DNA from 2 places in the Shimia sp. MMG029 genome. Region 1 is predicted to be linked to the other one. Evidence: riboswitches for the same ligand, from Rfam matches in the RefSeq annotation. Region 1 holds a riboswitch; the other holds the start of a gene.

Region 1 (4,210 bases):
CCCGCGCCCTCAACAATCACCAGATCACTTTTTGATTTCAGCCGGTTAAAGCTCTCAAGCACCGCCTCAAGCAACTGCGGCTTGAACTTGGCATACTCCCGCGCCTTCACCGTGGTCAGCCGCTTTCCCTGCACCACCACCTGTGAGCCCACATCGGTTTCCGGCTTCAAAAGCACTGGGTTCATGTCCACAGTCAGCGCCTTGCCGCAGGCCAGCGCCTGCAACGCTTGCGCCCGGCCGATCTCGCCGCCATCAGAGGTCACAGCCGCGTTGTTGGACATGTTCTGCGGCTTAAACGGTGCCACAGACAGACCCCGACGCGTCGCCGCCCGGCACAACCCCGCCACAAGCATCGACTTGCCAACGTTGGAGCCTGTGCCCTGAATCATAATCGCTTTGCCCATGGCTCAGCCCTGTTTTGGGAGGAAGGCCTCCACCGCCGCAGAGGCGATGACAAGCACGTTTCCGTCATCGGGATTTGTCACATTCATACCCCCAAAGACCGCTTTCACCTCCGCGCGCCCGCGTGGCAAACGCGCAACCAATGCGTCACAATCCACTTGCTCCGGGTCTTGGACGCCGACTGTCACCTGCACACGCATCTCTTTGGGATCTTTGCCTAAAGCGGCAAACATCGGGATCGAAGAATGGCGAATCGCATCCTCGATCGCACGGGCCGCAGCCTTGGTGTAATCCTGCCCGTATTGGTCGTTGCCCATGCCCATTTCGATGATGAAACGCTGCTCGCTCATGCCGCGACCTCCACATCCAAAGCCACCGAAATCGCCACATTGGACATCACCGTAGGGTTGCCCCCATCATTGCGCGGCACGTCCAGCCCGCCTTTGACCGGCACAACTGTGACCTGCCCATAAGGGAAGATCGCCGCAATCACCGCGGTGTCAATCTGCTCCGGTTGCTGCACCGCCACCTCAACGGTGATGATCATCTCTGATTTGTCCTTGCCGAACAACTCCGCCAGATTGATCGAATTGTGCCACAGCGCGTCTTTCACAGCCCGGCTCGCCGCCTCGGTGTAGTCCTGACGGCGCAGCGAAGAGCCCATGCCAAATTCGGTGAGAAGGCGTTTGATCGCCATCAGAACTCCACCCCCGCCTGCGCTTTGATGCCATCGCGGAACGGATGTTTCAGCAGGGTCATCTCCGTCACCAGATCGGCGGCCTCAATCAGCTCCGGCTTGGCATTGCGTCCAGTCAAAAGAACGTGAGTCATGTCCGGCTTTTCGCTCAGCAGAAAATCGACCACCTCGTCGATATCCAGATAGTCGTTGCGCAGCGCGATGTTGATTTCATCCAGCATCACAAAGCGATTTGCCGGATCACGGATCAGCTCTTTAGCAAGCTCCCAGCCCGCCTGCGCTTTGGCAATGTCACGCTCACGATCCTGCGTCTCCCAGGTAAACCCTTCCCCTGAAACGTGAAATTTCACCTCATCTTTGAAGTGCGTGCGCAGAAAATCTCTCTCTCCCGTCGCCCAGGTCCCCTTGATAAACTGCACCACGGCGACGGGCATGCCATGCGAAATACAGCGCATGATCATACCAAACCCAGACGAGCTCTTGCCCTTGCCCGGCCCGGTGTGGACCATGATGAGGCCCTTTTCCTCGGTCTTGGTGGCCATCATACGGTCCCGCGCTGCCTTGATTTTCGCCATCTTGGCCTTGTGGCGTTCGTTCTGATCCGTGTTTTCAGACATTCGTGCCTCTCCGTTCCCGCTTGACTTGGCCGCAATCATTGCCCATTCGAGGTGTCGTTGGTTCCTGCTCCCTCGGGGCAGGTGAAAAGGGAATGTGAAACGGGTCCGACGTCAAGGCCCAAAGCGCAGCCGCCCCCGCGACCGTGACCGGAGAGGTCCGCCACAGCCACTGGAGCGATCCGGGAAGGCAGGAGGGCCACCAGAGCGCAAGCTCTGAAATCTGCAAGCCGGGAGACCTGCCAGCGGAGAAGACATAAACCGGACGGGGTGTTTCGGTGTTGGGCTCTCTTTATGATGTCCCGTGTGCCCCCGTCCCTGCGAAGGGACCAAAACTGATGGCTGATGCATCCGCTCCAGTCGACCTGCTTGTCTGCACCACCTGCCGTGCAGGTCAGCCCACCGACATTGAAGGGCCACGCCCCGGCACCCAGCTGTTTGAAGCCCTCAGGGCGTCAGATTTGCCGGACAACGTGACTGTGAAAGGCGTGGCATGCTTTTCCAACTGCGACTCTGGCTGCTCGGTCACCATTCGTGGTGGCGATGAACGCTGGACCTACGTCTATGGCAATTTCACTGGCGCAGACGACGCGGAGCTGGTTGCCGAGGGCGTGACCAAATACGCCGAAACCGTCGATGGGCTGGTGCCTTGGCGTGAACGCTCGACCCACTTCCGCAAAAACTGCATTGCACGCATTCCCCCACTGGAGATCCCTGAATGAGCACTCTTGAAAAACTTCCCGTCACCGTCATCACCGGCTTTCTGGGATCCGGCAAAACAACGCTGGTGCGCAACCTCATGACAAAGCCGCAGGGCAAACGCCTCGCAGTAATCGTGAATGAATTTGGCGATGTTGGCGTGGATGGCGAGATCCTGAAATCCTGCGCAATTCCGGACTGCCCAGCGGAAAACATCATGGAGCTGGCGAATGGCTGCATCTGCTGCACCGTGGCCGATGATTTCATCCCCACGATCGAAGCCCTGATGAACCTTGAGACCCGCCCAGAGCACATCCTGATTGAAACCTCTGGCCTGGCCTTGCCAAAACCGCTGCTGAAGGCGTTTGACTGGCCCGATATCCGCTCCAAGATCACTGTGGACGGCGTGATCGCTCTGGCTGATGCGGAGGCTGTCGCCGATGGCCGCTTTGCAACTGATGTGGCTGCTGTGGATGCGCAGCGCGAAGCGGATGAAGGTCTGGATCACGAAACCCCTCTGTCTGAGGTGTTTCTCGATCAAATCAACTGCGCCGACATCGTGCTTTTGACAAAACCTGACCTCGCAGGCCCCGAGGGCGTTGCCAAGGCCAAAGAGATCGTCCTGTCAAAAGCACCCCGCGCCCTGCCGGTGGTTGAAGTGGCTGAAGGCGATGTAGACCCGCGTGTGATCCTTGGTCTGGAAGCCGCCGCAGAAGACGATCTGGAGGCCCGCCCTTCCCATCACGAAGATCATCATCACGCGCATGATCACGACGATCACCATCATGACGACGACCATCACCATGATCACCACCACGACCACAATCACGATGCTTTCAACAGCATTGTCGTGGATGTGCCTGAACAATCCGATCCTGCGGCTTTTGCTGCCAAGATTGAAAAAATGGCCAAAGATCTCAACATTCTGCGCGTCAAAGGCTACGCCGCGGTTGAAGGCAAACCGATGCGCCTTTTGGTGCAGGCGGTGGGCGCACGCGTGCGGCATCAGTTTGATCGCCCATGGAAGGCCGAAGAAGGCCGTCAGGGCCGGATGGTCGTGATTGCTGAACATCATGACGTAAATGTGGATGCGATCCACGCAGCTCTGGTAGACTAAACTGCCATGCATGTAGTCTTTCGCGAAAGCCATGGCCTTGATGAGGCCGAAACCCCGATGGATCTGGGCCAGTCCCCGGCCGATCTGGTGGTGCTGTCTTTTTCTGACAGCGACCTTGGGGCTTTCGCGGCAGGCTGGCACCGCAGCAATGGCGATCTGCCAACGCTGCGCCTTGCCAATCTGACAGCGTTGAAACACCCGCTGTCAGTCGACACCTATATTGACCAAACGCTGTCTGGCGCCAAAGCCATCCTTATCCGTCTGATTGGCGGCATTTCTTACTGGCAATACGGCATTCAACAGGTGCAGGCCCTTGCAGCGGAAAAGGACATCGCCCTAGCGGTGCTGCCCGCAGATGGCCGCCCTGACACACGATTGGATGAGGTGTCCACCCTCCCGGTGTCCACTCTGCACCGCCTGACGCATCTTTGCGACACCGGCGGCGCCATTGCCGCACAGGCCGCTTTGGCACAACTCGCCCTGTCTGCAGGGCTTTATGCCAAGCCGGTCATGGGCTCCAAAGCCCTGCCGGATCACGGCGGCTGGACGCCTGAGACGGGCCTATCTGATCCTCTTGCTGCGCGCGATCCTGCAAAACCACTGATTGCCCTGACCTTTTATCGTGCTTACGTCAGTTCCGCCGACACCGCGCCAATTGAGGCCATGTTTGAGGAGTTTCGC
Region 2 (4,210 bases), on a different contig from region 1:
TACCATTGAGGAGGCACGCAAGCGCACAGGGCTGGGGGCCGTCACGCTCAAATTGATGCTTGGGTATCTTGAAGGCATACCGAAAGAAGAGGTTTTGAAACGCACCGAGATTTCTGCAGAGGAGACCCAAAGGGTGCGCGTATTTAAGGCCAAGTTGACCACATTTGCCGAAGTGACCAAGCAGCTTGGTATTTTTCCTGAGCAGTTGAAAGCGCTGCAGAACCTGGGCGTTCTCACCACGCTCAAGCTGTTGTCATCACGACGCTATCTCTTTCGTGAGGAAGTGAACGGGCTACTGGCTGATGTCGCGACCTTGCCAGCGCCTCTTCCAGGCAAGTCTACCGCGCCCATGAGAGAGTTCTGTCGCGTCAGAGGCATTCCTTTAGCGCGGGTGATCTCCATGTGGAAACAGGGCGAACTGAACGGGGCTCTCTGCGCCGGAATGGGAGACGGTTTGCATGCTATCGAAATTGACTGGGATGCGGTGTGCGGCAGCAAAGCTGTTGACCTGGCGCGCGACCTGACGTTACCCGAAGCCGCGCGCCACCTTCAGATCAATGTGGGCTCCATTCGTTCGCTAAGAGACAACGGCTATTTGCGCGAGATTTTGCATCAAAACCCCGACACCAATCGTGCAAAAACTTATATTGCTTGGTCGAGCATTCAGCAGTTCCAAGCAAGATATGTTACGCTTGGGCAGATGGCGCTACGCCAGAAGGTGGCAGCGATACATTTGGCGCGACGGCTGGATCGTGAGGATGTGCCGCCAGTCAATTGTGGTGAGAGGCTGGTCCGCGTTTACGACAAGCGCTTGGTGAATTGGGAGTGAGTTGGCATGAGCGACAAGGAAGATATCGAAGAAGAAGGCCTACCGGAACCCGGTCAGACAGCTGAACCGAGCGATGCATCAGACACTGGCTATGAGGAGCTGTTAGCCAAAATGCGGGGGCTCCAAGAGAAGGTTCAGTTGATGGGCCCAATAGATGCAGGTTTTGACATGAAACGCTTTTCTGATGAGCTATCTGATGAGGTAGAAAAATAGCTAGGCTGGAATTTGGGGCCAACGTTTTGGAACTTGAGGACGCAAATGCCGAAGACAGATTGCCCACAGCAGCAGCTTTTTCCGGCTGTCCTACACTGCGAGGGCGGGGTTTGGGGGTACTTTGTCCCTGAGTATTGTGGGGAGGTGCTGGCAGCAGCGAAGCAGCGCTGCGTGGTGCCCGAGAGCTATTAGAGTTGGGCGTGGCGCCGCTGATTGCGCGCGGAGAAGTTGTTTATTCCCCAGAGCAGCCAGACCAACTTTGCTTGGATGGCGGGCAGATCGTCTGGTTGCCTCTGGATACGACAAACCCGGCCGGCAAAGAGTTCTTTAAGAAACAGTCCGTGAAGCGCGTTTGATCTCGCGGAACTCACCGCAAGAGAACATTAAACTGTGACATCGCACCTGAACTACTTTGTCGATTGCGCTAAAGGCCAAAAGACTGCCCGACTGAACTTAACGCCTGCAGTTCAGAGCTAAGAGCCGGCGCCTAACGACACTTAGCTGGTCCACTATCCAAAGCGCAATCGCATTCTCAAATTCGTAATTGACACCTTGGTCTTTCTCTGGCTAGCTCCGACCCGTTCTGGTCCGGTGGAGTTTCCATCCGGTTAAAAGGGAATGAGGTGCGGCGTCGGCCAAATCCTCAACTGCCCCCGCAACTGTAAGCGGTGAGCAACCTCGGCATATGCCACTGTCTCCGGCGGAGATGGGAAGGCCCGAGGGCGCGATGACCCGCAAGTCAGGAGACCTGCCAGAATGTTCACCTGGTCCGGACGCGGGGCGCGTCGAGGGCAGCGGACCTTCCGTAGTGGTGGCACTTGCTTCACCGTCTGCGGAGAGATTTCTCCAAAGGCAATTTGATAAAAAATGGGCCCCTATTTTGCGGGCCGAAATGCGGGAGTCGTTTGCCGATTTCCGTGGAGATGGGACATGAAAAAACACATCTTAAGCGGCTCCAGCGCATTGGCGCTGGTTTTTGCGCAAACAGCTCTGGCGCAGGAATATACCGATCTTGGCGAAATTATTGTCAGCGGCGGTCTGACAGGGATCGAAGCGGAAAACTTTACGCGATCCTACAGCGTCGTCACCGCTGATGAGATCAGAGAACGCGGCATAATGCGGGTTCAAGATGCGCTCCGGGCACTCCCAGGGGTGTCTGTGGCGTCTACAGGCAGCACCATCACTGGGGTTTTCATTCGCGGCGGTGAAAGCAACCACGTCAAAGTTCTGGTCGATGGCGTGGAGATCAACAGCGCGCTGCAAGGATCTTTCAACTTCAGCAGCATGCCAGTCGCCAACATCGAAAAAATCGAAGTCCTGCGCGGCCCTCAGTCTGCAATTTATGGCACCTCGGCAATGTCGGGCGTGATAGCCATCACCACCAAGCGAGCCAGCAAGCAGGGCCTCTCCTATGGCGGCAGTCTGGAGGCAGCAAAGGACGATCAGTACAACGCCAACCTCTATGTGCGCCAAGGCTTTGATACAGGGCAGCTGTCTTTCTCGCTGGAGCAAAATCGCGAAGATTATAACTACGCCGCGCCAGGTATGCCGAATGCCGACAACGAGGTGCGCAACATCAACCTGTCCGGTGATACCTACTTGGGCGATGGTGGGGTGCGGATTGGCTTTACATTCCGCGATCTAGATCAGGACTATACCTATTACTCGACCGCAGTGTCGCAAACGCCTGACGGATACCTTGCGCTGCCACTCAAGGAAACGCACATTGAGCAGCAATCCGGGGCAATCTGGCTGGAAGCCGAAACGCGCGATGATTTGTGGCTCCATCGTTTCGAACTCTCGGGAATGGATCAGGAGTCAGTGTCAGACCCCAATACCGCGACACCATCAAAATACGCGTCTGACCGCCAGAGTTTCAAATACACCTCCACCTTCTCGCTGGATGGACAGGCGGCACGGAGTTCCAATCAAAAGCTGAATGTGCGACTGGAAGCACAGACAGAGAGCATGGACATTTCGTCGCCGTGGTCTGAAGGCACGCAAGAGCGCAACACGCGCGCGATCGCAATTGATTATCAGGGTATTTTTTCCAATGGCGTCGATGTGCAGGCGGGCATTCGCTACGATGACATCGATGTTTTTGAAAATCCGTTCTCTTGGAACCTGTCTGCGGCCTACCGCATCCCCGGCACCGATCTGCGTTTGCGCGGGTCCTTGGGGCAGGCGACGGTCAACCCCACCATGTATGAGCAGTTTGGCTATTCTCCGGGCCAGTTCGTCGGCAATCCCGACCTCAAGCCCGAAGAAAGTCTCAGCTTTGAACTGGGCGCAGATTGGACGTTTGCAGATGGTCGCGGCATGTTGGGCGTTACCATCTATCGCAATGAAATTGACGACATGATTTCTTCTGCAGGTATGACAGCCGTCAACCTGACAGGCACCAGCGTGCGTCAAGGGCTCGAGGTAACCGGCGACTGGACTGTCAACGACTGGCTCGATCTGAAAGCGAGCTATTCTTATGGCGATGGCGAAGACCCAACAGGGGCCCCTTTGGTGCGCCGCCCAGAGCATGAATTTGCCCTTCAGGCGCGCACGTCCTTCCTGAATGATCGCGCCGTTGCCACGGCGGAATTGCGCTACGTTAACGGCAGTTATGACACCGAGTGGTTTCGCCCATGGCCAAACAACCCGACAACAAAACTGCCCTCTTTCACAGTTGTAAACCTTGCCGGGCAGTATGAGCTTACGGAGAACTTGATGCTCACGGGTCGTATCATCAATCTCTTTGATGAAGAATATTCAGAGGCCTGGGGCTACTATGGTCAGGAACGCACCGCATATCTTGGTATAAGTGCATCTTTCTAAAATGCGTTTGACGCATCTCATATCAATGTTGGCGGTGCTGCTTTTGGGTGGGGCCGCTCAGGCGCAGGAGGCGGCTGAGCCGCTTTCTGTGCCACCTTCATCTGAGTTTCCCGCGCATCCACAGCGTGTCGTCTCAATGAACCTCTGTACAGATCAGCTCGCAATGATGATTGCAGCGCCTAGGCAATTGTTGTCGGTGTCCTATCTCGCTTTGGACAGCCGCAGCTCCGCCATGGTGGAAGAGGCTCGCGCTTATGAGATCAATCACGGGCGTGCCGAGGAGATTTACCTGCTGGAGCCTGATCTCGTGATTGCCGGTGCATATACCACCCGCGCAACCGT

Evidence for each region. Region 1 has a riboswitch for cobalamin ahead of PJL69_RS06225 (DUF1636 domain-containing protein). Riboswitches for the same ligand answer to the same signal wherever they lie in the genome.
Region 2: another riboswitch for cobalamin. It lies ahead of PJL69_RS20065 (TonB-dependent receptor plug domain-containing protein); the one in region 1 lies ahead of PJL69_RS06225 (DUF1636 domain-containing protein).

The regions. Positions count from the first base shown of each region.
Region 1 covers NZ_JAQJIM010000001.1:1,299,045-1,303,254, forward strand. The annotation lists gene PJL69_RS06205 (cobyric acid synthase) at 1-404, opposite strand, end outside; gene PJL69_RS06210 (Lin0512 family protein) at 408-752, opposite strand; gene PJL69_RS06215 (Lin0512 family protein) at 749-1,099, opposite strand; gene cobO (cob(I)yrinic acid a,c-diamide adenosyltransferase) at 1,099-1,716, opposite strand; cobalamin riboswitch at 1,758-1,974, shown strand; gene PJL69_RS06225 (DUF1636 domain-containing protein) at 2,052-2,435, shown strand; gene cobW (cobalamin biosynthesis protein CobW) at 2,432-3,529, shown strand; gene cobN (cobaltochelatase subunit CobN) at 3,536-4,210, shown strand, end outside.
Region 2 covers NZ_JAQJIM010000019.1:5,279-9,488, reverse strand. The annotation lists partial or broken gene PJL69_RS20075 (hypothetical protein) at 1-829, shown strand, start outside; gene PJL69_RS20070 (hypothetical protein) at 836-1,042, shown strand; cobalamin riboswitch at 1,610-1,811, shown strand; gene PJL69_RS20065 (TonB-dependent receptor plug domain-containing protein) at 1,973-3,868, shown strand; gene PJL69_RS20060 (ABC transporter substrate-binding protein) at 3,870-4,210, shown strand, end outside.